3 regions of the Mesobacillus sp. S13 genome follow, and region 1 is predicted to be linked to each of the others. Evidence: predicted binding sites of a transcription regulator. Region 1 holds the regulator's gene; each other region holds the start of a gene.
The links. The regulator Rex, encoded in region 1, represses fermentation and respiration genes when NADH is low (regulators of the CRP and FNR family bind a similar motif). The targets are predictions, from matches to a motif close to TTGTGAAATATTTCACAA.

Region 1 (10,383 bases):
GATAAGAGGTGAACCGAATTTCTTCTCAAGAACCACGTTGCGTCCTTTTGGTCCAAGAGTTACTTTTACTGCATTTGCAAGAGAATCTACCCCGCGAAGCATCGCGCGGCGTGCTTCTTCACTGAACTTAATTTCTTTTGCCATTGTAGAAAAACCTCCTCAGATTTTTTAATTTAAAGTTCTGTTTATAATCGCAGTGATTATTCTACTACTGCTAAAATGTCATTTTCACGTAGGATCAGATACTCAGTTCCCTGGTACTTCACTTCTGTGCCTGCGTATTTTGAGAAGATAATGCGGTTTCCGACTTCAACTTCAAGAGCAACACGCTCGCCGCTTTCAAGGACACGGCCAGTTCCAACAGCTACGACTTTACCTTCTTGAGGTTTCTCTTTCGCTGTGTCGGGTAACACGATACCGCTTGCAGTTTTTTCTTCAGACTCAACAAGCTCGATAATAATGCGATCTCCTAGTGGCTTGATCAAGTGAAACAACCTCCTCAAATTATATGTAAATTATTTTTATTAGCACTCGCCTCAATAGAGTGCTAACACAATTTATATAATAATGAATCTCAATTTTTTTTGCAAGCGTGAAGCAAGATTTTTTCTTAAAAAATTATGATTCCCATGCCCTTGTCGAATCGTGGAAAATTCTCTGCTGACGTCCTTAACATTCTATTTGAAACAGGACATGCCTCTTCAAAGGACTGCCCATATCCACTTTAGGATGTTGAAAAGTCTTAACGGGCTTCATGCCGATTTTTTTCATGACATTTATAGAAGGTCTGTTGATCTCAGCTGTGAAACTGACGACCTTGCTAAAGCCCAGTTCATTAAATCCATACTCCAGACAGGCCTTAGCCCCTTCCGTTGCATACCCATTTCCCCATGCCTCTTTCTTGAGCCTCCAGCCAATTTCAATACAAGGGGTAAAATCCGCTTCGAAAGTTGCCCTGTGAAATCCTATAAAACCTATATATTCTTTCGTCTCCTTGACTTCAACAGCATACAGCCCATAGCCGCATTCCTCCAGCTCGGAGATGATGTTTTGATAAAATTGATGCGTTTCTTCTTCTGATAAAGTATTGGCAAAATACTTCATGACCTCCTGGTCCGCATTCATTTTTGCAAAGTGCTCCAGATCTTCTGCTGACCAGTCACGCAGTTTCAGCCTTGACGTTTCCAAATAGATCATATTTCCTCCGACCCTTTTCAAAAAATAATTCACCTTATCCTGTATGTGCTATTCCAAAATGATTAAAACTTGGTTTCACCTTTTTTCTCCTGACCCTACAATTTGAACTTTCCAATCATTTATTAGTAGAATAAAGACAGTGTCTATCCAAACCAAAGCTGTCCTCGTATTTTATTTTACAGGTCGGCTTATTATTACGTAAAATTTCAGGACATATATTATCTGCATTGATAAGGAGTTTTTCTATTGAAAAAGGAATATTGGTACATCATTATCGCCTATATAGTCATGCAGCTTTCAAGCCTGATTGGCATCCCGATTGTCGCCTTCACCGGTGCTGCAATGGGAAAGAGCCTGGAAGAAATGGAAACCCTCTCGATTCCATACTGGCTTGTGATCAGCTTTTCACTGACACTAGTCATCGTGCTTTTGCTTTTGAGGAAAGAACGCAGATCTCATGCGGACTTACGTGATGCGTCCTCTCCAGCAAGCTCAGCCGCCTGGGCTTTCGCAGGTGTATTCCTCGCACTGTTCGCGCAATCAATCGCCGCCAATATCGAAAATATGCTTGGCATCGAAATGGGATCTGAGAATACCCAGGAAATCATTAAGCTGATTGAAATGTTCCCGGTTGTCATTTTGGTCAGTTCGATCATCGGCCCTATATTAGAGGAAATCGTCTTCCGTAAGATCATTTTCGGCAGCCTGCATAAGAAAATGAATTTCTTTTTCGCTGGATTGATCAGCTCTGTTATTTTTGCGCTTGCACATATGGAACCAGAGCATGTGATCTTGTACTCTGCAATGGGGTTCACTTTTGCTTTCCTTTATGTAAAAACAAAGCGGATCATCGTGCCAATCATCGCCCATGTTACAATGAATACAATGGTTGTTCTGCTTCAATCCGTATTTAGGGAAGACATTGAGAGAATGATAAAAGAAGCAGAGAAAATTCAAGGTTTTATTGGGGGATTCTAAGTTATGAAACAATCGCCTTTATTTTCAGGCATTGTCTACATCTTGTTAGGCAGCTTATTCACCTATTTCGCCATCCAGAATGTAAACGATTCAGGATGGGGATTCTTCAGCTACTTGCTAGTGGCTCTTGCCACGTTCGACTTTGGTTCTGGCATCAGGATGATCCTTTTTCATTTCAAATTGAAGAATATAAAGAAAAAGTAGCTCCTTCCTCTGAAGGAGCTACTTTTTATTCTGCCGATTCTGTTGGTTCGGTATCTGTCGGGTAATGCTTTAAGAAATAGATCAATGATTGCAATTCAACTGCCAAATCAATATGATGGATCCTGATCGATGAAGGCACGTTCAGCCTCGCCGGCGTGAAGTTCAGGATTCCTTTGATATTTGCCTGCACCAATCGGTCTGTTATCGGCTGTGCGACAGCAGACGGGACTGTCAGGATTGCCACCTGGATGCCTTCCTCTACGACAACTTTGTCGAGATCATCCATATGGTACACTGCTACGTCACCAATCTTCGTGCCCACTTTGCCTGGATCTACGTCAAAGGCAATCTCGATTTTCGTATTATTGTTCTTTGAAAAATTGTAGTTCAGAAACGCTGTTCCCAGATTACCGACTCCGATCAAGGCAACCTTCGTCAATTCATCCTGATCCAGCGTCTTTCGGAAAAAGGTCAGCAGGTAATTGACATTATAGCCGTACCCCTTTTTACCCAAAGCTCCAAAGTAGGAAAAATCCCTGCGGATTGTCGCTGAATCCACTTTTACCGCTTCACTTAATTCCGCTGATGATACCCTTTGCTTTCCTGAAGAATGCAAGTTCAATAAGAACCGGTAATACAGCGGCAAACGTTTTGCGGTTGCCTGCGGAATCTTCATAGCATCATTCGTCATTCTCCATCCTCCACCCTGTCCGTATTTCTATCTCAACTTTTCTTCTCTCTTGAAATCGCCGTTCTTACCACCGGTTTTTTCGACCAGATAGGTCTTTCCAATTACCATGCCCTTATCAACGGCCTTGCACATATCATAAACAGTCAGCGCACATGCTGAAGCTGCTGTTAACGCTTCCATTTCCACACCTGTATTCCCTTTTGTTTTTACAGCTGCGGAGATATTTAAAACATAGTCATTTCCATTTTGCTCCCAATCGAATGAAAGGTCAATCCCTGTCAGTGGAATCGGGTGGCACATCGGGATGATTTCAGACGTTTTTTTCGCCGCCATGATGCCTGCTACTTGCGCGACAGCCAGTACATCCCCTTTTTTCATTTTATTTTCAGTGATTCTCACATATATATCTTCATTCACGGTTATGCTTGAATGGGCGACTGCCGTACGGACCGTCTCCGGTTTTTCACTGACATCGACCATCTTTGCTCTGCCCTCTTCGTTAAAATGAGTAAATTCTGCCATATGTAAGCTCCTTTCTATCAAATGATACACTATTTTGTCAAACTTGTGTGTGAACTTTGTTTCAGTGTTCACAATACAAAGTGAAATTTCAATACCATATAACCTATAGCAGTTCGCACATATTGCCGTGCCTATATTAATGGGTTACACTATCTCTAAGGCAATAGAGGTGAAAAATAATGATTTTATTACAGGTTAATCAGCTATCAAAATATTTTGCTGCTGATCTTATTTTATCGAATATAAAGTTTGAAATACAGACCAACGACCGTGTTGCGCTTGTTGGAAGGAACGGAGCAGGAAAATCAACCCTGCTGAAAATCATTGCCGGGTATGAATCCCATGATGGCGGAGAAATCATCCGTCCTAAAGGGACGATGATTGGCTATCTCGCCCAGAATACCGGGCTGGAATCCGAGAAAAGCATCTGGGATGAAATGCTGGCCGTTTTTGACCATCTGCACAGGATGGAAAAAGACTTGCGCAGATTGGAAGAAAAGATGTCGGATCCTGACATTCTTTCTAACCAGACAGAATACGACAGGGTTTTAAAAGATTATGACCTGCTGCAGGTCCAGTTCAAGGAAAAAGGCGGCTACCAATATGAAGCCGATATTCGTTCCGTCCTTCACGGCCTTAACTTCCATTCTTTTGATTATTCCACAAAAATATCCACTTTAAGCGGGGGACAAAAAACTAGACTCGCATTGGCGAAACTTTTATTGACCCGTCCGGATATTTTGATTCTCGATGAACCGACGAACCATCTTGATATTGACACGCTATCGTGGCTTGAGCAGTATTTGCAGGGCTACAACGGCGCAATCTTGATTGTATCCCACGACCGGTATTTCCTTGATAAAGTCGTCAACCAGGTTTATGAAATTTCCCGCCATCAGCTGACAAAGTTTCCTGGCAATTACAGCTCGTACTTAAATCAGAAAGCTGCGAATTACGAACGCGACATGAAACTGTATGAGAAGCAGCAGGATGAAATCTCCAAGCTCCAGGATTTTATCCAGAGGAACTTGGCCAGGGCATCCACAACCAAGCGTGCCCAAAGCCGTCGGAAGCAGCTGGAAAAAATCGATCGCATGGACAGGCCCAAGGGAGATGAAAAATCTGCCTCATTCAGCTTTCAAATCGAACGACAAAGCGGCAACGATGTCATGAAGGTTGATGCCCTATCTGTCGGCTATCACAATGACATCGTATCTGAAAATATCTTTTTCAATCTTTCACGTGGAGACAGCACGGCACTGGTTGGACCAAATGGCGTTGGTAAATCAACTTTATTAAAAACCATCGTGGAGAAACTGCCTTCGATTAAAGGGAATATTCAATACGGTTCTAATGTCTCGATTGGCTACTATGATCAGGAACAGGCAGAACTTAGCTCGAACAAAAAGGTTTTGAATGAACTCTGGGATGAATACCCATTGAAATCCGAAAAAGAGATCCGTACCGTCCTGGGGAACTTCCTATTCTCAGGAGACGATGTCCTAAAGATCGTTTCCACGCTTAGCGGTGGCGAAAAAGCACGTTTGGCACTGGCCAAGCTGATGCTGCAGAACTCGAATTTCTTAATTCTGGACGAGCCGACAAACCACCTTGATCTGGACAGCAAAGAAGTTCTTGAAAATGCACTGATCGATTATCCAGGCACCATCCTGTTCGTCTCACATGACCGTTATTTTATCAATAGGATAGCCACAAAAGTACTCGAGCTCGATCGAGGCGGTGCAACGGAATACCTTGGTGATTACGATTACTATGTCGAGAAAAAGCTGGAGCAGGAAGAGCTGCGAGCCATGGCCGAACAGGCTGCCAAAGCATCGGGAAGTGTTGTGGACAACTCCAAGCAGGACAAGACCTCCTACCAGCAGGACAAAGAAGCCAAAAAACTCGAACGCCAGCGCAAACGCCGCATGGAAGAAGTGGAAGCAAAAATTGAACAACTAGAGTTGGAAGTCGCTGAATATGAAGAATTGCTCTGTGACCCTGAAATCTTCCAGGATCACGAAAAAGCTGGAGAAATCAATAGCAAAATTGAAGCCGCCAAAGAGGCACTCGATGAATTGATGGAAGAGTGGACAGAGCTGGCTTAATAAGTGAAATACCGGACATGAATGTGTCCGGTATTTTTTTGTGTTGAAAATAGGTATAGCGCATTTGCTCTATAAAAGAGTTTTCACCAACCAAGACTTTCGCTTTTTAATTAATCTCAAATGACATAAACAGCATTTGTTCGACAATATTCTATAAAAATCGCAAATAATCCACAAAAAAGCCCCGATTTAAAAACCGGGACTTTTTGTTCACATAGTTATTCACATAGTAAAGACTGATTTATAGCTTATCCAGATAGTTTTCCACATTATCCACAAAAACAGCTGATTTTATCCACATTATACACAGATTAACATCTAAAACACTAACATATCCACAGAAGAGTCTGACAACATTTTTTTCTCTTGCGACTTTAGTTGTGGATAGTAATCTCTAGACCTGGATTTCCATTCAAAGTTAAATCAGCTCGCTGGCCTTTTTCATACATAACACTTCCTGCAGCAGCAATCATGGCAGCATTATCTGTGCACAAAGACAATGGAGGAATAACAATTTCCACATCCGAATCTACAAATTCTGTGGATAGTTTTTCTCTCAATCCCTTATTCGCTGCAACTCCTCCAGCAAGAAGAACCTGTTTTACTCCGTACTCCTTAACAGCTCTTTGTGTTTTAGTGACAAGTACATCGATCACACTTTCCTGGAAACTAGCTGCAAGGTCTTCAGGCGCTATTTCCTCGCCTCGCTGCTGGGCATTATGCACAACATTGATAACAGCAGACTTCAAACCGCTGAAACTAAAATCATAAGAGCCTTCTTCGAGCCATGCACGTGGCAAGTCAATCGTTGCCTTTCCTTCATGGGCAAGCCTGTCAATATGTGGACCACCCGGATATGGAAGATGCAATGTCCTTGCTACCTTGTCATACGCTTCCCCTGCAGCATCATCTCTTGTCTCGCCTATTACCTCGAAATGACCGTGTTCTTTCATATATACGAGCTCAGTGTGCCCGCCAGATACGACTAGTGACAGCAGCGGGAAGTTCATTTCAGCAATTAGACGGTTCGCATAGATATGGCCCGCAATATGATGGACGCCAACGAGTGGTATTCCATTCGCAAACGCCAGTGCTTTGGCAGCATTAACGCCGATCAATAAAGCGCCTACTAGACCTGGGCCTTCTGTAACAGCAATCGCATCCAGGTCCTTTACATCAACCTTTGCCTGGGCTAAAGCTTCCTCTAAAACAAGAGTGATCTGTTCAACATGATGCCTAGAAGCGATTTCAGGTACAACGCCGCCAAAGCGCTTATGGCTCTCAATCTGAGAAGCGACGACATTCGCAAGAATCTCCCGTCCATTTTTCACAATCGCAACAGCCGTTTCATCACAGCTCGTCTCTATTCCCATTATTAATTGGTCTTTTGTCATTATAAATTCACCCACATTACTAAAGCGTCTTCCATATTGTCTGTATAATATTGTTTCCTAATAGCTCCTTCTTCGAATCCGAACTTGCGATACAAATTTTGAGCCCTCACATTGCTGACCCTGACTTCTAGAGTCATCCTCATTGCATCCATTTCGCGGGCAAGCTCCATGACCTTAGCCATCAGAGCCTTACCCAGCTTCAATCCCCTGTATTCCGGAAGCAAGGCGATATTCGTGATATGTGCTTCATCAACGATAATCCACACTCCACAATAGCCAACTACTTTTTGATCCACTTCCACAATCAGATATTGTGCAAACTGATTCTTCGTCAACTCATTGAAAAAAGCTTCCCTGCTCCATGGTATAGTAAAGGAATTAACCTCTACCTCCATCACTTCATCCAGATCATCTACCGTCATATGCCGGAACGTTATCGTTTTATTCATCTTCTCTTCCCACTTAATTTTTAGTCTCTTGCGCTTTCAGCCAGTTAGCCTCTGCTTCCGCCAGGCGGATATAATTAGGAACAAAAGTATGAAGGTCAACACCATCTTTATCCCGTCCCAATAATGCAAGCTCTGCTGGTCTAGGGTTCAACTCAGTGACAGCTGCAAAAACTGCCTTATCACCAAGCTCCTCCTTAATGACCTCTTCATGGAGTTTCAAATCATTGCTCGTGAATAATATCCTGCTGTCCATTTCATTCAATTGTTTTACCCAATCTGCTGACATGACAAGCCGATCATTTTTTACAGTCTCCAATAATTGATTCTCAAACTTATATAACCCAGTATAAATCTGTCCTCTCCTTGCATCAAAGAAAGGTGAAACATACCCATCAAAATACCTTCCAGCGGATGCCGCTGCCACTTCAAGGCTAGATACTCCTGATAACGGAATCTTCAAGCTCCAGGCCATTGTTTTAGCAATGGTCACTCCAATCCTTACACCAGTGTAGGAACCAGGACCCTCGGCAACTACAATCTTTGATAATTCTGCCGGCTTAATATTACATTCTTCCATCAATGTCTGGATCGCCGGCATGACCCTTACCGAATGATTCTTCTTTATATTGGAGATATACTCTCCCATAACGGTCTCACCATCAAGCAAGCCAATCCCCAGGACATAATTGGACGTATCGATTGATAATACCTTCATTTAAAATATCTCCTTACACAATTCTTCATATCGATTGCCCTTTGGCTCAGCAACGATTCTTCTGGCACCATCTTCATCAAGATATAATTGAAGAAGCAATAGCTCTTCAGGCAGCTGGGCTTCAATCAAATGAGCCCATTCCACAACCGTCACACCATTACCTTCAAAGTATTCTTCAAAACCAAGATCTTCAAACGCATCTTCCACTCGATACACATCCATATGATAGAGAGGGAGGCGCCCCTGGTATTCCTTGATGATCGTAAATGTCGGACTGTTCACATTCCTCGTGATCCCCAATCCTTCGGCAAGACCCTTTGTGAAAGTCGTCTTTCCTGCACCTAAATCGCCTTCGAGCGCAATGACATCTCCTGCTTCAAGTAGACCAGCCAGCCTTTTAGCAAAATCCATTGTATCTTCCGGCTGCTTTGAAATGTATTGATATGTAGCCATATATATATCACCTAACTAATAATCAGATTTATAATGATAAGCCCAATCGCCTTGGTTAGCTCCGATCATCGCTGATCTTATATAAAGGAAAACGTATAGTTTCCTTTAAAAGATAAAAAACCTTAGGATGCCTCCTAAGGATGACGATTCTATATGTAGTTTACACGATTTATCAAGGACGGGCAAAAAAACCAACTACTTTTCTTTTTTAGGCAATAAAAAAAACGAAACCCTGTTTCGTCCTGATAATCTACCAAAATATTAAAATGGCGGTCCCGACCGGGATCGAACCGGCGATCTCCTGCGTGACAGGCAGGCATGTTAACCGCTACACCACGGGACCAATATGTATAAAAAGATGGATTATTGCGGGGGCAGGATTTGAACCTGCGACCTTCGGGTTATGAGCCCGACGAGCTACCGGGCTGCTCCACCCCGCGTCGATAATAATATATTATTTTAAATAAATAATATGTAATCCATTAAATTGTTCAAACAGCCCGGCGGCGTCCTACTCTCACAGGGGGAAACCCCCAACTACCATCGGCGCTGAGAAGCTTAACTTCCGTGTTCGGTATGGGAACGGGTGTGACCTTCTCGCCATCGCCACCAGACAATTTTTAAGGACAATATTTATTATACTGCCTTTTATGCATTTTTCAAGAGGTAATTTTTTTTGCTGTCGCAAAAAATTTATTCCCTCAAAACTAGATAATGTGTAAGAAGAATTTCAAGAAAAACGAATGATCTATTTGGTTAAGTCCTCGAACGATTAGTATCAGTCAGCTCCACACGTCACCGCGCTTCCACCTCTGACCTATCAACCTGATCATCTTTCAGGGTTCTTACTAGCTTGCGCTATGGGAAATCTCATCTTGAGGGGGGCTTCATGCTTAGATGCTTTCAGCACTTATCCCGTCCGCACATAGCTACCCAGCGATGCCTTTGGCAAGACAACTGGTACACCAGCGGTGCGTCCATCCCGGTCCTCTCGTACTAAGGACAGCTCCTCTCAAATTTCCTGCGCCCACGACGGATAGGGACCGAACTGTCTCACGACGTTCTGAACCCAGCTCGCGTACCGCTTTAATGGGCGAACAGCCCAACCCTTGGGACCGACTACAGCCCCAGGATGCGATGAGCCGACATCGAGGTGCCAAACCTCCCCGTCGATGTGGACTCTTGGGGGAGATAAGCCTGTTATCCCCGGGGTAGCTTTTATCCGTTGAGCGATGGCCCTTCCATGCGGAACCACCGGATCACTAAGCCCGACTTTCGTCCCTGCTCGACTTGTAGGTCTCGCAGTCAAGCTCCCTTGTGCCTTTACACTCTGCGAATGATTTCCAACCATTCTGAGGGAACCTTTGGGCGCCTCCGTTACTCTTTAGGAGGCGACCGCCCCAGTCAAACTGCCCACCTGACACTGTCTCCCGCCCCGATCAGGGGCGTGGGTTAGAATTTCAATACAGCCAGGGTAGTATCCCACCGACGCCTCCACCGAAGCTGGCGCTCCGGTTTCTCAGGCTCCTACCTATCCTGTACAAGCTGTACCAAAATTCAATATCAGGCTACAGTAAAGCTCCACGGGGTCTTTCCGTCCTGTCGCGGGTAACCTGCATCTTCACAGGTACTATAATTTCACCGAGTCTCTCGTTGAGACAGTGCCCAGATC
Region 2 (10,383 bases), 820 kb from region 1:
TAACGCCTTGCTGAAGAAGTGTGTTTACAAGATTTACGGCTTTCACGGAACTGTTTGGAATCAGGAATGGACCTTTGCCGCTGACTGTCCCTAGTTCCTGAATCTGATTTACTTTTGCAGCTGTTACATCAAACTCGCTTTGAACCGCAATAGCCTCGAAGCCCCATAGCTCTGGCAGGCTCCATGCTGAAATATCATACATGGCATCAACGTCTTCGGTGATGTCCTCGCCATCCCACAGCATCGTATTGGCAAGGCCAGCTTTTGCCTGATCCATTTTTACGATATACGTGCCTTTAGGGTAAGATTTTCCGTCGGCAGTAAAAGCTTTGGAAGCCTGGACGACTTCGATGTCGTTTTTCTGCAGATGATTGACAGCCTTATGTGTCACGGTTGGATCTTCCGGATCAACAGGCAGCACATAGGCAGTCGGGAAGAAGCCTTCTTCATGGAATGGATGATCAAAATTGATGCCTCGCTTGAACATCTCAATCTGGTCCTTGATCATTTCCTGCTTGTTCTCGGTTGAGTTTTTCAATGCTCCCATGATGGCGTCATACATCCAGCGAACACCGTCTTCATCATTGGTTGGCGCTTCAAGTGTATGGCCATATGCTCCATGGTACATTGCATACATTGGAGTGAAGATTGGCGGATAATCATCCCAGCCTTCCGCATCATCACGCTGAGGAATATAAGTTCCTTCCATTGCCTGATAGAGGCTGCCTGAGAAGCTTTCCTTATCAGACAAAATTTCATTTTCCATTGCTTTTGCCTGGTCCATCGCCCATTTTTCATACAAATCATATTCGTAGTTAGGATTGTGTGGAACCGTACACGGTTCAATTAGACCTTGCTTGTTCGGTGCATAATTTTTCACATAGCCATGTGTATCAAGGAAGACCATTGGATTCCATTCCTTGATCAATGCGACAGTTTCCTGGGTTTCAGGCTGGGACTGGGTGATGAAGTCACGATTCAAGTCGATTCCTTCTCCATTGAAGCGGGTAGCGTCAATCCGGCCATCAGGATTCTGGACAACATTGAAAATCAGGATGTTATTATCGAGAATCTCTTTGGTAGTATCATCATTTTCAAGGGCAAAGCGTTCGATCAGCTGCATGACCGCGTCACTACCGACAAACTCCGTGCCATGGATGGAGCCATTGATCATGATAGGCACCTTGAAGTCAGGATTGTTCTCAATCCAGTCTTGTGCTTTTCCAGGATTCTTGAACATTTGTTTTCTTAGGGCTTGAATTTTGCCGAACTTGCCTTTAGAGTCAGGGGCGGCAATCGTCACGACGTAAAGGGGCTGGCCTGTTGATGATTGGCCTTTTACTTCGACCTTCACACGATTGGATTGCTTTTCAATTTGCGCAAGCTTGTCGCCGATTTCCGAGAACTTCATAAAATCATAGTTTTCGCTGTTGAATAAGCTGCCGTCCTTTTCTTCGTATGCATTTACATAATTCCATTTGATTGACTCAGCCAGTGCGGGAGTCCATGGTGCGGATGCCAGCAAACTTGCAGCCACTACACCAGAAATAATCTTTTTATGCTTCATTTATGTATTCCTCCGAAATAATATTTTGTATATTTATACATAATAATCACTAAATATTATTTCGGCAATCGTACGAAATTCCTAAAAATTTTTTAATGTGGAGAAAGCGTTGACTTTCCTTGATTTTTGCCGAGTTGGGAAATTAATCGGAATGACTATATGGGTAAAAAGTCACAAGGAGAAGCTAAAATAAAAAAACAGGGCTTGTGGCCCTGTTTTACTGTGGCTGCATGGTTCGATTGCGACGTTTGCGGTTCCACTGTCTCGCTTTATACTTTTGCTCTAGTTCAGCGACAGGTTTTGCGACAAGTGCGTTCTTGAATTCTACAGGTGTCTGTTTTACTGAAAAAACAACAGTATTGACAGCTTTCTTTTTCTTTTCGAAATCAGTCATCAGCTTCTGCTGTTTAAACTTAAGTGAATCTGTTTCTTCTTTGATGGCATTTGTTTTATTTTGGACACGTGTGGCTGTCTCCTGAAGACTATCGATCGTTGGCTTGGCGTCCTTAAATGTTTTATATGCAACATATCCAAGATAAGCGAGGGCAGCGACGATGACAGCGATGCTTAAATAAACAATGATCATAGAATGAGCCTCCTTTCCAATGTAGTAAGATCATTTACATATTGATTACCCTAATTCAGCAAAAGAATAACTGATTTTTTATGGAAGCCTAGGATTGCTAAATTTGAATGATTTGTGAAACAGTGAACAAAGTAGACTGAAAATGTGACGAACTTCACAACCAAGAGATGTAAATCACAATACAATTTATACATAGAGGAAATATCATTAATGAAAACTCCGCATTAGAAATTATAGGAGGACAAACGAGATGAAAAAGAAATTAGTCATGATAGGAAACGGAATGGCAGGAGTAAGGACAATCGAGGAGCTGCTTAAACTTCAGCCAGATGGCTTCGAAATCACGATCTTCGGGAATGAACCTCATCCTAACTACAATAGAATTATGTTATCCACAGTCCTTCAGGGAGATAAGTCAATCGAAGATATCATCATGAATGACTGGGATTGGTATAAGAGTAATGATATTCAACTTTTTGCAGGTGAAGAAGTTGTCGAGATTGACAAGGAAAAGAAGCAAGTCATTTCCGAACAAGGACGCAAGGTGGACTATGACGAGTTAATCATCGCTACAGGCTCCAGCTCGTTCATCCTGCCAGTACCTGGGTCTGACAAAAAGGGAGTAGTCGGGTTCCGTGATATCCATGATTGTGAAATGATGATCAAAGATTCCAGGCAGTATAAAAAAGCAGCTGTAATAGGCGGCGGGCTGTTAGGACTGGAAGCAGCTAGAGGCTTGCTGAACTTGGGCATGGAAGTCGATGTTGTCCATTTGATGCCGCATCTGATGGAAAGGCAGCTTGATGGAACCGCTTCTGGAATGCTGAAAAAAGAACTGGAAAACCAAGGCATGAATTTCTTGCTTGAAAAACAGACTGCGGAAATTTTAGGAGACGAAAGGGTAACAGGACTAAGGTTCACAGACGGTACCGAAATCCGGGCAGACCTTGTTGTCATGGCTGTCGGCATTCGCCCTAACGTCCAGTTGGCAAAAGACAGCGGCATTTATGTCAACAGAGGGATTGTCGTCAATGATTATATGGAGACAGATGTCCAGAATATTTATGCTGTTGGCGAATGTGCGGAACATAGAGAAATCGTCTATGGCCTTGTCGCACCGCTGTATGAACAGGGTAAAGTACTTGCAGCTAACCTTGCGGGGATTCCGACTAACCCTTATGAAGGAACGATTTGCGGCACTCAACTGAAGGTTTCAGGCTGTGATTTGTTTTCAGCAGGTGAGATCGGCGATGACGAAGGAACGAAATCAATCAAGGTCCACAATGAGTTTGATGGGATCTACAAGAAAATTGTCATTCGTGACAACCGGATTGCCGGGATTGTGCTTTATGGTGACACGAAGGACAGCAACCGCCTGTTCAGGATGCTGACCAAAAGAGAAGACATCAGCGGCATGACAAGTGTCTCGATTCTTGAAGCAAGCGGATGCTGTGGTGGAGGAGAAGCCGGCGATGTAGCGGCGATGGCCGATGACGAACTTGTCTGCGGCTGCAATGGTGTTACAAAAGGAACGATTGTCGAAGCCATCCGCACAAATGAGTTGACTACTGTTGATGAAGTTGGTGGCTGCACGAACGCTGGCCGTTCTTGCGGAAGATGCAAATCGCTCATATCCGATATCCTCGCTTATACGCTTGGCGACCAATACGATACTACTGCAAAAAAAGCAGGAATTTGCGGCTGTACGACTTTAAGCAAAGATGAAGTAGTCGCTGAGATCAGGGAAAAAGGATTGACCAATGTCAGGGAAGTCATGAATGTACTCGGATGGTCCCAGGAGGAAGGATGTTCGAAATGCCGTCCGGCGATCAACTATTACCTGGGGATGGTCCATTATGACGGCTATAAGGATGAACGTGATTCAAGGCTGGTTAACGAGAAAATGCATGCTAACATCCAGAAAGATGGGACATATTCAGTTGTACCAAGGATGTATGGCGGTGTGACGACAGCAGCTGATTTGAAAAAAATTGCGGAAGTTGCCGAGAAGTACGACGTGCCTTTGGTAAAGCTGACTGGCGGTCAAAGGATTGGCTTGTTTGGTGTCAACAAAGAGGACCTTCCTGCTATGTGGGAAGACCTGGGAATGCCATCAGGCTATGCGTACGGAAAAACACTTCGTACCGTAAAAACCTGCGTCGGTGAAAAGTTCTGCCGGTTTGGAACCCAGGATTCAATGGGACTTGGAATCGAGCTCGAGAAAAAGTTTGAGAGACTCGATACACCTCATAAGGTGAAGATGGGTGTTTCTGCTTGCCCAAGGAACTGTGCTGAATCAGGAATCAAGGACATCGGCTTTGTAGGTGTCGATGGCGGCTGGGAAATCTATATCGGCGGTAACGGTGGAACCGACCTGCGCGCTGCCGACTTGCTTGATACCGTCAAGACGAAAGAAGAGGCATTGGAAATTACCGGAGCATACCTCCAGTACTACCGTGAAACTGCAGCATACCTTGAAAGGACGGCACCATGGCTCGAAAGAATGGGACTTGATCATGTCAAAGAAGTGCTGGCCGATGAGAACATGAGAAAGCAGTTGAACGAAAGACTGGATAAGACATTGGAGCGATATAACGAGCCATGGAATGAAGCAATTTCTGATAGAGCCATAAAAGAAAAATACTATCAAGTCCGCAGCGTGAGTGTTGAATAAGGGAGGATGGATGAAGATGCAAACAACGAAAGTAAGAATCAAAGTAGCTGATTATGACTCCCTGCCTGAACGGGCAGGGCAGGCAGTCACTATAAATGGACAGACCATCGTCTTGTTTCGGATTTCCACCGGAGATGTCAAGGCTGTTGAAAACCGCAGCCCTCACCGTAAAGGCGGAACTCTTGCAGATGCTCTTGTCAGCGGGAATTTTATCTACTGCCCAGTCTACGACCTAAAGATCTCGCTGGAAGACGGGAAAGTGCAGGCACCGGATACAGGCGAAGTAAAAACGTACCAAGTTGAAGTATTCGGAAATGAAGTGCATATTACGATATGACTTAAGAGGGGGAACCTCCCTCTCAATATACAGCGTTGAAAGGGCGGGAATACAATGGAAAAAGGAAAAGCGTTCTTAGTCGGTGCAGGACCTGGAGATGTACAGTTGATTACAGTAAAGGGATTGGAAGCAATCAAAAAGGCTGAGGTCATTTTATATGACAGGCTTGCCAATCCGAAATTGCTGGATTATGCTCCTTCTGATTGCGAACTGATCTACTGCGGCAAGCTCCCTGACCGGCACGTCCTTCGCCAGGAAATGATCAACGACCTATTGGTGGAAAAAGTGTTGGAAGGGAAAATTGTTGTCCGCTTAAAGGGCGGCGATCCTGGAGTGTTTGGACGAGTAGGCGAAGAAGCAGCTGCCCTGGCTGAAAATGGACTTCCTTTTGAAATTGTACCCGGAATTACATCAGGGATTGCTGCACCGCTATATGCAGGAATTCCCGTTACACATCGAGAATTTGGTGAATCCTTCGCGGTTGTAACTGCCCATGACAAGTCCGAGAATGGACAGCCAAAACTGGACTGGAAGGGGCTTGCCACCGGAATCGACACCATTGCTTTTTACATGGGTATTTCAAATCTTCCTTATATCAGTGAAAATTTAATCAAGAATGGAAAGTCACCGGATACCCCGGTCATCCTCATCCAATGGGGAACCTTCTCCCGGCAGCAGACTCTTGAAGGAACTCTGGCCAATATTGCCGTAAAAGCGAAGGAAGTGAATTTTACCAACCCGGCCATCACACTGGTTGGAGATATCGTATCGCTTCGTAAGAAGTTGAACTGGTTTGAAAGGAAGCCTTTGTTTGGTAAGCAAATATTACTTGCCCGAACAGGAAGTGCTGAGAGTGAACTTGCAAAGGAATTGATGGAGCAGGGCGCGGACGTGATTGAATTTCCGAAATGGAAAAAGGTTTACGTTCCTGCAGACAAGGCAGTCATCAAAAAAATTCAAGAATACGAGCAGATTCTTTTTACATCTCCTGAGTGTGTAAAAGAATTCTTCCAGATCATTTTTGAAGCAGGAATCGATATCAGGAGGGTGAAAGCAGAACTTTACGGTTGTTCAACAAAGTCTGTCAGGGCATTGAATGAAAAGGGCTTTTTTGCAGAAGTGGAAGGGAAGCTGCATCCGGTTGGAAAGCTGTTAATCGTAGGAGACAGCGATATCACGCACCAATATCCTGATGCTGAAATGTTCCTAACCTCAAAAAAGGTTGTCGATGAGAAATTCACGCCTATTTTCAAAAGAATTCTAGAAGAAGCTTCTGTCAATACAGTGGTTTTGCCAAGCACAAGGGCGGTCAAAACAATGGTTGAAGAAGGAATCCTAGAGAAAATCATCCCACAACAGCTTATAAAAACATCAAAAATTGTTTGCATGGGAGTCCGGACGGGAGAGGCGGCAAGAGAATATGGAATTGTCCCAGATAAGGTGTTAGAATCACCAGATAAAACCGCTGTGATCGATTGTTTAAGCAGAAAGGAATCTGAACTGGCATTCGTGTAATGGACAGATTTTTAAAGGAGAGAAAGATATGGAAGCCACAGTATTCATCAGCCATGGAAGCAGAAGTGAACATGGCAACAAAGTGTTTATTTCATTCATCGAGAAAGTGATTTCGACTGAGCCGAGTACGATTGCAGCTTATGGATTCCTTGAGAATACAAAGCCAACCATTCTTGAAAGTGTTGAATCATGCATATTAAAGGGTGCATCATCGATTACCGTCGTTCCGGTGCTGTTGCTTCCGGGAATCCATGCAAATGTGGATATACCTGAGGAATTGGCAAAAGTCAGTCTTAAGTATCCAGAAGTAAAGATTTTATATGGAGATCCCCTTGGCGTGAATGAAACGATAATTCAAATCGTCCTGGACCGATTGAAGGATCAAGGCTTCTCGGGCAGCAAGTCAGAATCCGTGCTGCTTGTCGGACATGGCAGCAGGGATCCTTTGGCTGCAACCGAATTCGAGAAACTGGCATTCCGCGTTCAGGAGAAAGTTCTCTCTAAAGTTGAAACAGGCTATATAACAACACAGCCATTTTACGGAGAAAAGCTATTGGCAAGTGAGGTCGACAAGAAGATGTACGTTCTGCCATTCTTGCTTTATACTGGCGGGTTTACAGTCAAAATGGAGGAAACAATAAATAGTATTTTACTTCAAGGTCAGGAGAGAGAGGTTGTCCTGTGCGAACCAGTCGGTTTCGATGACCGTCTTGGCGGGCTGCTTCTGCAAAGAGTTGATGACGCAAGAGAAAGGTTAACTTAGAAACACCGTCTTCGTTAGCAGAAGCCAATAAATTTGTGAACATCGTCAATAAAAATACCTATCGCCAATAATGGTATGAATACCTCAATATAATAGAAATCGCAACATAAATGGAGAGTGGAAGCATGCTATACTCTATGAACCTTCGGATATCAGGCCGTAACGCAGTGGTGATTGGCGGAGGCAAGGTCGCTCACCGAAAAGTATTGGGGTTGCTGGATGCTGGAGCAAAAGTGAAGGTAGTCAGTCCTGAATTGACAAGAGAATTGATGGGTCTTGCCGCAGAAGGCGAGATTTCCTGGCAGGCAGTGAAATATACGAAAAAAGATCTTGAAGGAGCATTGCTAGTAATTGCCGCCACCAATGACACCGAGACGAATCTGGCAGTTAAGAAGGATGCTTCACCACATCAATTGGTTAATCTTGCAGACAATCCCGAGCAATCTGACTTTCAGGTTCCATCCGTTATGAAAAGAGGGAAATTGATAATCGCCGTCTCGACATCGGGGGCAAGCCCTGTACTCGCTAAAAAGATTTGCGGTCAACTGGAGCAGACTTTTGATGAAAAATACGAAAGCTACCTGGAGTTCCTGGCAGCAAGCCGAAAAGAAATTAAAGCAGCCGTCAAGGATGAAACAGCTAAAAGGAAGCTTTTGAGAGAAATAGCTAAGGAGAGTTTCTTAGCTTCTGACCAAAGAGAAGAAAGGTTTGCCAGGATGCTGAAAGAAGCAATCAGTGAGGAGGGAAAGTAAAGCGCGAGTTCGCGCGATTACTTCCCTCCTTTTTGCGGTTCAGATGTCCAACTCCAGAATAAGATATGCTGCCATGAGGAGACTCTTATGTTCAGTTCTAACAAGGCAAGGGTACATACATGAAGGTGTATTATGGAAATGATATAATGAACTGTAAAAGCTTATAAGATTGGAGTATCATTTATGAAAACATTTGTCGTCTTCCTAAAAGACAAAAGGACAGGCAAACTGGAACCAAGCCTGTTGACTAGACATATTGAACACCTCAGGCAATTAAACCAGGCAGGAAAATTGATGGTAGCTGGACCGCTCAAAAATAACGAACAAGCAATGATCATCCTTAATTGTGATGATATTGATGAAGCAATTAATCTGGTAGAAAGTGACCCGTTCATAAAAGAGCAATATTACAATACATATGATATCAACGAACTCATCGTTGCCAACGACGAAAATAACTGGCTGATGGATAGCCCGCAGACGAACGGGAATCTGGTTCACTAAGAGAAAAAAGGGACGTCCAGCAAAACTGGACGTCCCTCTTCTGTGGTACGATTATTTAGTTTCTTCCTCAACGATGACTTCCTCAGTCACAGTTTCAGCAGACTCTTCAGCAGGCTTTTCAAATACAGCAAGTACAGCAGAAATCAAAGCAGCAAATTTCTTTGCGATTTCACTCGCGTGTAAGCTAGCCTTGGACTCAGCTTTCTTTTCAACAGAAGGATTTACTTTTGCTTCTTCAGTCACTTCTTCAGTAGCAGCTTCTTCAGTTACTTCTTCAGTAGTAGTCTCCTCAGTAACAGCTTCTTCAGTTACTTCTTCAGTAGTAGTCTCCTCAGTAACAGCTTCTTCTTCAGTCACTTCTTCAGTAGAAGTTTCCTCAGTAACAGCTTCTTCAGTCACTTCTTCAGTAGAAGTTTCCTCAGTAGCAGCTTCTTCAGTTACTTCTTCAGTAGAAGTTTCTTCAGTAACAACCTCTTCAGTCACTTCAACAGACAAAGCAACTGCTGAATTTTCGTTCGCTTTCTCTTTAGCAACATCGCTAGCTTTGAAAGCCTTAGACTTCATTTTGTTGGCAACAGAAGGGGATACTTTTGCTTCTTCTTCAGTAACGTCTTCTTCAGTAGCGTCTTCTTCAGTAACGTCTTCTTCAGTAACGTCTTCTTCAGTAGAAGTTTCTTCAGTAACGTCTTCTTCAGTAACGTCTTCTTCAGTAACGTCTTCTTCAGTAGCGTCTTCTTCAGTAACGTCTTCTTCAGTAACGTCTTCTTCAGTAACGTCATCCTCAGTAACGTCTTCCTCAGTAACATCTTCCTCAGTAACGTCTTCTACAGTAACATCCTCTTCAGTTACTTCAACAGACAAAGCAACGGCTGAATTTTCGTTCGCTTTCTCTTTAGCAACATCGCTTGCATTGAAAGCACTGGAATTCATTTTGTTAGTGATAGAAGGAGATTCTTTATCTTCAGTAGCCTCTTCTTCTTCGTCTTCTTCGTCTTCTTCAGTCTTTACAGTTGCATCAGTATCAAGATCGATATCTTCAGAATCGGAGTCATTATCTTCGTCTTCTTCAGATTTTACAGTTGCCACTGTATCTAGGTCGATGTCTTTTGATTCCTCTTCAGAGTCCTCTTCAGCAGGTTCTTCATCTTCCTTTTTCATTTCAGTGTCAGCCTCAGGCTTAGTTTCCTCTTCTTCTTTAGCTGCATCCGTTTCTGCAGTTTCTTCTGAATCAGAGTCAACATCTGTTTCATCAGTAACAATTGGCTCAAGTTCTACAACTTCTACAGTTTCTTCCACTACTGGTTCCTGAGTAACTGTTTCTTCTGTTGGAACTTCCTCAGTTGCCACCTCTTCGACAGGCACTTGCTGATTTGTTGTGTGTACAGCTGCATTCGGTGCCGCGTGCTTTTTTGCAGTTTCGCTTGCATGAATGCCAGCCTGTGACTTTGATGCATTTTCCTTAGCTTCAACCTTTGTTGCGGCTTTTGGCTGAGCCTTGACTGCAGGCTTAGCAGGAGTTGCTTTAACATTAGCCTTTTTATCAACAACCTGAACCTTTGCTGGTTTCACTTTGTGAGATTGCTCAACCTTTACTTTTTCCGGTCCTGCAGCTTGAGTGAAATGGCCTCCCGTAAGTACTCCGATTGACAATACTCCAGCTAGCATAAAAGATTTCACAACTTTAG
Region 3 (10,383 bases), 650 kb from region 1:
CGCTGGAGAATCCATCTGGCTACCAGTTCACCTTCACGCCCAGCGTCAGTGGCAATGATGAATTCGCCGATATCCTTGCGTTCAGCTAGATGCTCAATGGCCTTGAACTGGTGGCTCGTTTGCTTGATCACCTTCAGTCCCATTTTATCGGGGATGATCGGCAGCTCCTCAAGCTTCCATACTTTATATTTTGGGTCATAATTCTCCGGCATTTTCAGTTCGATCAAGTGGCCGAGCGCCCATGTGACAATATATTGATTTCCTTCGAAATAGCTCTTATGCGTTTTATTGCAGCCAAGGACACGCGCGAGCTCGCGGGCAACACTTGGTTTTTCTGCAAGTACTAATGATTTCATGTTTGCTCCTTTCAAAACACAACAATTTTACGTATGCTTTACTTAGTATAATAGAAATAAGTGATTTTTTGTAATGGGGGAGACCATGAGCGATTATATAAAAGAAATTCGTGCACTTATTGGAAGCAGGCCTTTCATTCTGGTTGGCTCTGCTGTGCTTGTTTTTAATAGGGAGTATGAAGTGCTGCTGCAGCTAAGGACGGATACTGGCAGGTGGGGAATTCCCGGAGGGGCGATGGAGCCTGGAGAAAGCTTCGAGGAAAGTGCTCGCAGGGAATTGTTCGAGGAAACAGGCCTTCATCTCAAGGCTCTGAAGTTTTTGGATGTGGCTGCTGGTGAAGAGTACTATTTCCAATACCCTAATGGCGATGAAATTCATAATGCGATCGCTTTGTATGCGTGTGACGATTGGGAAGGGGATTGGAAGGTGAATGATGGGGAAAGCAAGGATCTCCGCTTTTTCCCGTTAAACAGTCTGCCTTCGCTAACAGAAAGGCAAGAGCTGATAATTGAAAAGGTAAAAGAAAGCGGAATCCTGCCTGAATTGAAGGAACTTAATCTTAATGAAATCATGAAGTGTGCCGAAGTTCTGGATCTCCAAAGAAAATCCTACAAAATAGAAGCAGAGCTAATTGGTACAGATGAAATCCCGCCGTTAAAAGAAACATTCGAGGAGCTTCAAGATTGTGGCGAGACTTTCATTGGCTGTTATATCGAAGGCAGGCTTGCCGGGACAATCTCTTTTAAAATAGAAGGAGAAGTAATCGATATCCATCGCATGATGGTGCATCCTGATTTTTTCCGTAGGGGAATTGCTAACAAGTTGATTTCCCAACTAGAACAAATTGGTTACTCTGAGATAATCGTTTCAACCGGGGCTGCGAATACACCTGCAGTGAAGCTTTATGAGAAGCTTGGTTTCGAGCGCCAGCATGATTCAGTGGTGGGTGACGGACTGGTGATTGCCCATTTTAAAAAAGTGAAAATTTAATCTCAGACAAAAGGACCCGGCAGCAAGCCTGGTCCTTTCAGCATTATTCTTTAATTTTAACAGCCGTTCCTGTCGCGATGCACATCATCATGCCTTCTCGCAATGTTTCAAAATCGAGGTCGACCCCGATTATGGCATTTGCGCCCATGCGGCGTGCTTTATCTTCCATTTCGCGAATCGCGATTTCACGGCCTTCGGCAAGTTTGTTCTCATATGCCGAACTTCTGCCGCCGATCACATCGGTGACACTTGCCAAAAAGTCACGCACCACATTGGCACCCATGATTGCTTCACCGGATACAATCCCCATATAGCTCTCGACTTCTCTGCCTTGCAATGTTGAAGTAGTTGTTACGATCATGTACATATTCCTCCTCAGAAAGTTTATGGCTAGTAAAAAACTGTGTATAACAACATATACGATTTTTTTGGGGAAAAGTTTCAATCAAAAAAGAACTCGGCAATTATTAGCCGAGTCCTGGAACATTACACTTCGTCTTCCTCTACGCGATTCTTGAACGCTTCCTGGACGACGAGGAATTCCTCATCTTCCTGGGCTTCTGTCTCAGGTCGCTTTGCTTTCAGTGCACCTGCAGGCAGGTCTCCGGGATGGCCCTTTTTCTTGTGGTTGAATTCTTTGCCTCTGCTCATTCATGAACCCTCCTTTCTTGTCCCAAGTAGTTTTTCCTGATGGGACCTGAAATATAAAAAATCTCTTGCATATGATTGTATAGATACAAATTTTTTAGAAAGAAAGGGCGGCTTAAATGGACGAAAAATTGTACGCTCAAGATTTGGTTGAGTGCCCGACTGTTTTTTGTGCGAATCGTGATGACCAGGCTCCGCTTTTTACAGCAGATGCCTTGATTAATGGTGACATTCAAAAGATTAACCTTGAGGATTATCGGGGAAAGTGGGTCATTTTATTTTTCTATCCAAGCGATTTTACCTTTGTCTGACCGACAGAACTGGCGGCGGTCGCCGCTGTTTACCCTTATATCCAGGCGCTGGGAGCTGAGTTGCTGGCCATCAGCACGGATAGTGTTTACTCTCACAAGGTTTTTAAGGAAACCTCTCCATCTTTGAAGAATGTAACGTATCCAATGGTAAGCGACAGGACACAGGTTATCAGCCGTGCTTACCGGGTCCTGGATGAAACAACAGGGGCCTGTTTCAGGACATCGGTTTTCATTGATCCAGGGGGGATTATCAGGGCAAAGCTTACTTATCCCGGGAATGTCGGCCGCAATCTTCCTGAACATGTAAGGATGCTGCAGGCTTTTGAATATGCCAAGCAAACGGGCAAAGGTGTGCCGGCGAACTGGGTGCCCGGCCAGCAAGGAGTCAGTACGGACCCATCCAATATAGGAAATATTTAAATGCGAGCAGGTTCTGTTAAACAGGGCCTGTTTTTTATATCCAGGCTTGTCCGCTTTATTTTTTGTCTGTGACCAGCATCACAATTGGTGGATAAAAATGTCACAAATTCTCTACAAAAATCTTCGATATCACTCACAAAGTTTTTTTAAAATAGAATTGAGATTATGTTAAGAATTTCACAAACGAAATTAGGAGGAACTGAAGATGGATGAGGTCCTGATATTAAGCCGGATCCAGTTTGCTGTCACTGTCTTTTATCATTTTTTATTCGTTCCATTGACCCTTGGTTTAGTCATCCTCGTTGCCATCATGGAGACAAAGTATGCGCGTACGCTCGACCTGACGTACAAACGTATGGCGGATTATTGGGGAAAACTGTTCGCTATCAATTTTGTGCTTGGCGTGATTACAGGTATTACGATGGAATTCCAATTTGGCACGAACTGGTCTGAGTACTCTAAGTATATGGGAGATATTTTCGGATCGCCGCTCGCGATTGAAGCTCTGGTCGCCTTTTTCCTAGAATCGACCTTTATGGGAATCTGGCTGTTCGGCAAGGATAAGTTGTCACCAAAGCTGAGGGCTTTTTCGATCTGGATGGTCGCTCTCGGCACGAATATTTCGGCTCTTTGGATCATTACCGCCAACGGATTCATGCAAAACCCGGTCGGCTATGTCCTGAAAAATGGCCGAGTAGAATTGAATAGCTTTTCAGAGCTCGTCACCAATCCCTATGCCTGGTATATGTTTATACATACTGTTGTAAGTGCCTATATTGTCGGAGCTTTCTTCATGATGGCCATCAGTGCTTACCATCTGTTAAGGAAGAATGAAACTTCTTTTTATAAAAAATCATTCAAATACGGATTGGCCATGGCCCTGTTCTCAGCCACATTGACACCTTTCATTGGGCACCAGTCAGGTGTGTTCGCGGCGAAAATGCAGCCGGCAAAAGGGGCAGCGATGGAGGCTGTCTGGGAAACACAAAAAGACATGCCCTTCCACCTGATCCAGATCCCGGATCAGGAAAATGAGCGCAATGCTTTTGAGGCAATCAGCATACCGAAGCTGGGCAGCTTCTTCTATACAAACTCCTTTGATGGAGAAGTGACCGGATTAAATGATATTCCTAAAGATGAACGGCCAAATGTCGAACTGGTCTTTTACGCTTTCAGGGTAATGGTCGCGCTCGGAATCTTTTTTCTGGCTGTATCCTGGTACGGCTTGTACCTTTACCGGAAAAACAAACTGGAAAACTCACCAAGATACCTGAAGCTCGTACTATATTCTGTGCTGCTGCCGTACCTGGCGATCAATGCCGGCTGGATGGTGGCTGAGGCGGGGAGACAGCCATGGGTTGTATATGGATTGATGAAAACATCGGAGGGAGTATCGCCAATCGCTATGTCCCAGGTGGTGTTTTCCCTGGCAGCTCTCGTCATTTTCTATACGATCCTGTTGATCGCGGATGTTTATTTAATCATCAAATATGCAAAAAAGGGTCCTGAATCAGAGATTAAATATGGCCTTGAAGGAGGCGTAAAGCATGTCTCATGATACACTTGCCATCATTTGGTTCGGTTTGTGGGGATTGATTTGGACGGTGTATTTCATCCTCGATGGATACACTCTTGGTACTGGAATGCTGTTTCCGTTCATTGCGAAAAACCGCCAGGAACGCAACCAGCTTCAGGAGGCAGTCGGACCGTTCTGGGGAGGGAATGAGGTCTGGCTCATCACCGCAGGCGGAGCGACATTCGCTGCTTTCCCGGCAGTTTATGCCGATATGTTCAGCTTTTTGTATACACCATTATTCCTGGTTCTGATCGCTTTGTTCATCCGGGCGATTGGACTTGAATTCATGCATAAGGACGACAACCCGCTATGGCAGGCAGCGTGTAAATGGGGGTTTTTTACCGGAAGCTTCTTGATCGCTTTCTTATTCGGAGTCACCTTCGCCAATCTGTACCGGGGATTATTGATCGGCACCAATGGCTATGAAGGCAATTTGTTCAGCCTGCTGAATGGCTATGGCATAGTGGGAGGATTGCTGTTTGTATCATTATTCCTGCTGTCAGGCTCTCTATGGATTCAGTTGAAGACAGCGGGGCAGACCGCCGTGCGGGCTTACAGAATATCAAGGATCTTAGCAGGTGTGACTCCGGCCATGCTGTCGCTGTTCTTTTTGGCGACAGTGAACAGGACACCATTGCTCGATAATTACTCGCAGCAGCCGGTCCTTTGGATTGTGCCGATGCTCGCACTAGCTGCGATGCTTACGGCAGTGTACTTTATTTTTAAAAAGAAAATCGGTTATGCCTTTACCGCTGTCTGCGTGACGATTTTTACGAAAATGGCCTTTGGCTTCGTCGGGATGTTCCCGAACATGCTGCCATCAAGCATAGACAACGCCTACAGCGTGACACTTTATGAGGCTGCAGGCAGCAAGCTCAACCTGACCATCATGTTCGTCGTGGCCGTCATCTTCGTGCCAATCATCATCGCTTACCAGTCCTGGAGCTACACACTTTTCAAGGACAAAATAGTAAAAGAAAGCGCGAAGGGGTATCAATAATGTGAGGCGCCTGGTTTTCCAGGCGCCTCATTAAGTGTTTAGTATTCTGTGGTTCTTGGCTTAAGCTTGGTTTTAGCAGTTGATATTTCCTTGCTTTTCTTAATGGGATTTTCTTTTAAAATATAACCTGCATAAGCCTTGTTCCATTTTCTGATTGCCAGATAGGAGAGTATGGCTGTAATAGTGAGTATTCCGGTAATGACCGGCCAAAACACTGTTGATACATAACCTCCAGCATACGCTAACCCGATTGGGGAGAAGACGACGTATATGACTGCTACCAGTGCCAGCAGGATAATGGATACTGGCAGGGAATATTTCCAAGGGACCATGTCGACTGCTGCCTCAGACCGGAATGTATATGGCTTGGCTGTTGGTTTCCACATACCGATGGCGATCATGATCGCTGCTTCAACGACGAACAAGATGGCGTAAATGTGGATGAAATGGATCGGTACAACAAAGTCGAATAGATGCTGGGTGCCCCAAACGAGCATATAATAAGTGATCACATGGAAGATGATCACGACTTTGGCTGCAAGCGCAGGTACACGTTTTGTAAAAATCCCGACTAGCAGTATGACGATGATGGGAATATTGAAAAAGCCTGTGAACCTTCTGATCAAATCCCATAATCCTTCTGGAGCATTCATTAGCAGTGGTGCAATGCACAATGAAACAACCGCGAGAAGGGTGCCGGCGATTTTGCTGATTGAAATCAACTTCTGATCATCTGCTCCAGGGTTGAAGCGTGCTTTATAAATATCAAGCGCGAACATGGTTGCTGCGCTGTTTAATAATGAGTTGAAGGAGCTTAAGACGGCGCCAAGCAGGACGGCCAGGAAGAATCCGGACATCCAGGAAGGCAATACATCGGAAATCAGCGCTGGATATGCCAGGTCGACAGACTTCAGCCCATCTCCATACATATGGAAGGCAATCACGCCGGGGATCATCATCGTCAATGGCACTAATAGTTTATAAAATCCGGAAATCAAAACGCCTTTCTGGCCTTCGGCAAGGTTTTTTGCCCCAAGTGTACGCTGGATGACATATTGGTTTGAAGCCCAGTAGAATAAGTTCGCGAAAATCATCCCGGTAAAAATGGTGCCGAATGGTACAGAATCTTGCTTTGTTCCAATTGAATTCATTTTTTCAGGGTTCGTTGTTGCAATTTGTTTCATTCCATCGCCGATACTGCCGTCACCAAGTGTGATCAGGCCCAGGATGGGGACAAGCAGGCCGATGATAATCAAGCCAATCCCGTTCAATGTATCGGAAATCGCAACAGCCTTCAGTCCGCCGAAAATAGCATAGATAGCGCCAATGATGCCAATGATCCAAATGACTATCCAAACGGAAGCTTCATAGGAAATCCCGAACAGCTCAGGAAAGTTGAAAAGCTGCAATACAGCAAGTGCTCCCGAATAAAGCATAGACGGGGCTGTGACGAGTATGTATCCTAGCATGAATAATAGGACGGTATATTGTCTGACACCTTCATCATATCGCTTGCTCAAAAATTCCGGAAGTGTTGTAAAATTACCGCGCAGATACTTTGGAAGCAGATAAATTGCCATGATGATGATGGCAAAAGCAGCGGTTACTTCCCAAGCCATATTCGATAAATTGGTGCGATAGGCTTGTCCATTCAAACCGACAAGCTGCTCTGCAGATAGGTTGGTAAGCAGCAGTGAACCGGCAATGAAACCGCCTGTCAGTCCGCGTCCTGCCAGGAAATACCCTGCAGTATCACTGACTTCCCCCTTTGTTTTTACATACGAATACCAAGCGACCAGCCCCATGAAAAAGGCGGCTGAAATCAGCGTGAAGCCTATACCCCCAAAAATCATTTTATGACACCCCTTGTTGTGTAATTATTTTACATACTAAATAACCTGCTCGCTAACTCTCTAAACCTTTAACGTGATAAAATCACTTTTCCAAATATTAAAATTAGAAAATACTGGGTTAAAGTAATATAATGATAGTATAAATACTAATAATGAACTGGAGTGGTTCAGATGGATTTTTCAATGGTAGTGTCGGAGGATCGGATTAAAAAAGCCTATAGGGACGGGGAGTTTGAAAATTTGCCTGGCTACGGGAAGCCTTTGAATCTGGAGGACCTGTCAGCCGTTCCAGAAGAACTGAGAATGGCCTACAAGATGATGAAGAATGCCGGTTTCTCTCCTGAAGAGCAGAAGCTCAGGCAGGAAGTGATGACCGTCGAGAGCCTGATCCGCACGTGTGAAAATCCGGAAGAAAAAGACAGACTGAACCAGGAACTAAGCCAGAAGCTTCTCAGATACAATAAGATGATGTCCTGCAGGGGAGCTAAAACAAACTCCTCGCTGTTTAAGAATTACGAACGGAAAATTGAAAAGAAGTTGTTATAAAGGAAATGGCCAGGCGGAGAAATCCAGCCTGGCCATTTTTTATGGGATAAATCACACGCTTAAGCGCCTAGCGTTTTAATTTTTTCAGCAGCGGCTGCTGTTTGGCTGACATACGCTGCGATGGTCTGGTTATCGTCATTCAAGGTTTCGATCGTGGCGTTCATTTCTTCCAGGCCTGCTGTTGCCTGTTCGATAATGGCTGCAAGCTCACGTGTGGAGGCTTCGACATCGCCTGACTGATTTTTAACATCACTGACTGTCAATTCAAATTGACCGAATTGGTTCGTCAGCTCACGCAATGTACTGCTTACTTCTGCGAAGAATCCGGAAACCTCTTCAACAGCGGTACGGCTTTCGGTCAGTTTTTCGCTGCTATCGGTCATTTTTTCCAGAGCCGCTGAGTTCGTTTCATTTACAGAAGTAAGGTTTTCAGTAATCTGGATGGCTGTTTCTTTCGTCATTTCCGCCAGTTTGCGGATTTCATTGGCTACAACTGAGAATCCCTTGCCAGCTTCTCCAGCTCGTGCTGCTTCGATTGAAGCGTTCAATGCGAGCAGGTTGGTTTGCTCGGTGATATTCCGGATGTTGACGATGAAGCCATTCGTTTCTTCGATTTTCTTCGTCAGCATGGAGAATGTCTGGCTCAATTCAGAAATAGAAGAAGCAAGGTCCTTCATGTCACCTTGAAGCTCGGCTATTTTTACTGAGCCGCTTTCAGACGCCTTGGCAGCCTGTAAAGTATTGTCTGAGAGCAGGACGGACATATCGGACATTTCATCCATTCTCTGCTTTGTCATTTCTGCATTTTCGGAAATTTGGTTGATCTGTTCCGTCTGCACCTGGCTTCCGGCAGAAATTTCATTTACAGCGATTTTCATTTCCGTTTGCGAAGAAAGGTGGGTTTGGATTTGGTCATTGATTTTGCCAAGGCTTTCAGTAACGACTAGAAGTTCACCATGCAGCAATGCACTATGCTGTTCTTTACGGACTTTTTCAGTTTCTGAATCCGCCAGGAAGGTCTCCAGCGATTTAAATGCAGCTTTGTTCAAACGGATCAAGACGAACAGCACTGCGCCGATTAAAACATAACAAAGTAAAATTGCGGTGAAGGTACTGCTTAAAAAGTCTTGGTTTTCTGTCGCCAACATGGTGTTCATGACAATGGCAACAAGTCCGAGGCTGTACCCGGTAACAAAGATTTTAATATCAAAATGAATGGCTGAAAAAACGGCCAGGAACAGCAGGACGAGCAAGAAGGCCCCGTTGCCGCCAAACATCCCGATATACAAGAAGTGGTGGATGAAAATAGCAGCAATAGCGGCATAAGGGAATAATGACTCCTTCTTAAGCCAGAGTTGGAAAATCAGGAAGAACAGGATAAAAAATGATAATTCACTTACATAAACCATTGTTTTATAAAATGGTTCTTTTTCAATAATTGTATAGGCAGATGTCGCAACCAAGGATACTGAATAAGTACTGAGCATCAAGATATTCTTCTTTTTCGTATCCTGCTTGCGGAGATTTTGAATTGCCTCCACGAAATAGCCTCCTTAGATTGTCTTTTTAAATGTTGCATATATTATATCGGCATAAAAAAACTGAATTTTTATTGTTTATGAAAATTTATTTTTCGTGCCCATCACTTAAGATTTTTTAAAACATGTCGAAATAAAAAGAGATATTATGACAGTTAAAACTAAAGACAGAAATAGAAGTATAGCAGACAGGGGAGTCGTACATGGATAAGTCGTCGATCATTGGTGTCATATTAGCGATCATTGCGGTAGGAGTGGGAATGGTGTTCAAAGGTGTCAGCCCAAGTGCCCTTGCCAATCCGGCAGCGATCTTGATTATATTGGTGGGTACGGTTGCGGCGGTAACAATTGCCTTTCCCGCAAAAGAACTGAAGAAAGTACCGAAGCTTTTCAAAATTCTATTCAAGGAGCAGGAAAGCGCTGATTTACCCTCTCTGATCCGCCTGTTTTCTGACTGGGCCCAGCTAGCCCGTAAAGAGGGGCTGCTTGCTCTTGAAGCGAAAACAAATGAAATCGATGATGAATTTCTCAAAAATGGATTATCACTGGCTGTCGATGGCCAGAGCGCTGACTACATCCGGGATGTTTTAACAGAAGAAGTGGAAGCGATGGAGGAACGCCACCTTTCTGGAGCAGCCATCTTTACACAGGCTGGCACATATGCACCGACACTTGGTGTTCTTGGAGCGGTAGTTGGCTTGATTGCGGCGCTAAGCCATATGGATAATACTGATGAGCTGGGCAGAGCAATTAGTGCGGCATTCGTCGCTACATTATTGGGGATTTTCACTGGTTACGTATTGTGGCATCCATTCGCCAATAAATTAAAGCGTAAATCAAAGCAAGAAGCACAAGTAAAATACATGATGATTGAAGGAATCCTTTCCATTCTAGAAGGGGAAGCACCAAGAGTGATCGAGCAAAAGCTTGCTTCTTATTTGCCAGCTGGCGAACGGAAGCTGATCCTTGAGGAAAGCGGCGTGGAGAAAGATGAGTAGGAAAAGGAAGAAGAAGCATCACGAAGACCATATGGACGAATCCTGGCTGATTCCGTATGCGGATCTGCTCACCCTCCTTTTGGCACTATTCATCGTTTTGTTTGCGATGAGTTCGGTCGATGCGGTCAAATTCCAACAGCTTTCAA

Region 2: a site for Rex is predicted at 2,296-2,313, ahead of nirB (nitrite reductase large subunit NirB). Genes of this name have one in related genera too.
Region 3: a site for Rex is predicted at 2,892-2,909, ahead of LGO15_RS04560 (cytochrome ubiquinol oxidase subunit I). Genes of this name have one in related genera too.

Annotation. Positions count from the first base shown of each region.
Region 1 is NZ_CP084622.1:242,587-252,969, reverse strand. It holds gene groL (chaperonin GroEL) at 1-144, opposite strand, end outside; gene groES (co-chaperone GroES) at 201-485, opposite strand; gene LGO15_RS01430 (GNAT family N-acetyltransferase) at 670-1,197, opposite strand; gene LGO15_RS01425 (CPBP family intramembrane glutamic endopeptidase) at 1,444-2,175, shown strand; gene LGO15_RS01420 (YdiK family protein) at 2,179-2,379, shown strand; gene LGO15_RS01415 (redox-sensing transcriptional repressor Rex) at 2,405-3,070, opposite strand; gene moaC (cyclic pyranopterin monophosphate synthase MoaC) at 3,098-3,592, opposite strand; gene LGO15_RS01405 (ABC-F family ATP-binding cassette domain-containing protein) at 3,772-5,700, shown strand; gene tsaD (tRNA (adenosine(37)-N6)-threonylcarbamoyltransferase complex transferase subunit TsaD) at 6,075-7,094, opposite strand; gene rimI (ribosomal protein S18-alanine N-acetyltransferase) at 7,094-7,543, opposite strand; gene tsaB (tRNA (adenosine(37)-N6)-threonylcarbamoyltransferase complex dimerization subunit type 1 TsaB) at 7,557-8,258, opposite strand; gene tsaE (tRNA (adenosine(37)-N6)-threonylcarbamoyltransferase complex ATPase subunit type 1 TsaE) at 8,259-8,711, opposite strand; tRNA gene LGO15_RS01380 (tRNA-Asp) at 8,979-9,054, opposite strand; tRNA gene LGO15_RS01375 (tRNA-Met) at 9,078-9,151, opposite strand; rRNA gene rrf (5S ribosomal RNA) at 9,210-9,325, opposite strand; rRNA gene LGO15_RS01365 (23S ribosomal RNA) at 9,464-10,383, opposite strand, start outside.
Region 2 is NZ_CP084622.1:1,059,609-1,069,991, forward strand. It holds gene LGO15_RS05375 (M14 family zinc carboxypeptidase) at 1-1,567, opposite strand, end outside; gene LGO15_RS05380 (DUF948 domain-containing protein) at 1,785-2,153, opposite strand; gene nirB (nitrite reductase large subunit NirB) at 2,404-4,827, shown strand; gene LGO15_RS05390 (nitrite reductase (NAD(P)H) small subunit) at 4,844-5,164, shown strand; gene cobA (uroporphyrinogen-III C-methyltransferase) at 5,219-6,679, shown strand; gene LGO15_RS05400 (sirohydrochlorin chelatase) at 6,708-7,442, shown strand; gene LGO15_RS05405 (NAD(P)-binding protein) at 7,568-8,194, shown strand; gene LGO15_RS05410 (YciI family protein) at 8,378-8,698, shown strand; gene LGO15_RS05415 (DNA polymerase V family protein) at 8,750-10,383, opposite strand, start outside.
Region 3 is NZ_CP084622.1:887,963-898,345, forward strand. It holds gene LGO15_RS04530 (DNA topoisomerase III) at 1-356, opposite strand, end outside; partial or broken gene LGO15_RS04535 (NUDIX hydrolase) at 442-873, shown strand; gene LGO15_RS04540 (GNAT family N-acetyltransferase) at 928-1,347, shown strand; gene LGO15_RS04545 (YbjQ family protein) at 1,391-1,708, opposite strand; gene LGO15_RS04550 (hypothetical protein) at 1,834-1,998, opposite strand; gene LGO15_RS04555 (peroxiredoxin) at 2,115-2,726, shown strand; gene LGO15_RS04560 (cytochrome ubiquinol oxidase subunit I) at 2,932-4,284, shown strand; gene cydB (cytochrome d ubiquinol oxidase subunit II) at 4,274-5,302, shown strand; gene LGO15_RS04570 (solute:sodium symporter family transporter) at 5,341-7,155, opposite strand; gene LGO15_RS04575 (DnaJ family domain-containing protein) at 7,327-7,701, shown strand; gene LGO15_RS04580 (methyl-accepting chemotaxis protein) at 7,761-9,242, opposite strand; gene motA (flagellar motor stator protein MotA) at 9,443-10,237, shown strand; gene motB (flagellar motor protein MotB) at 10,230-10,383, shown strand, end outside.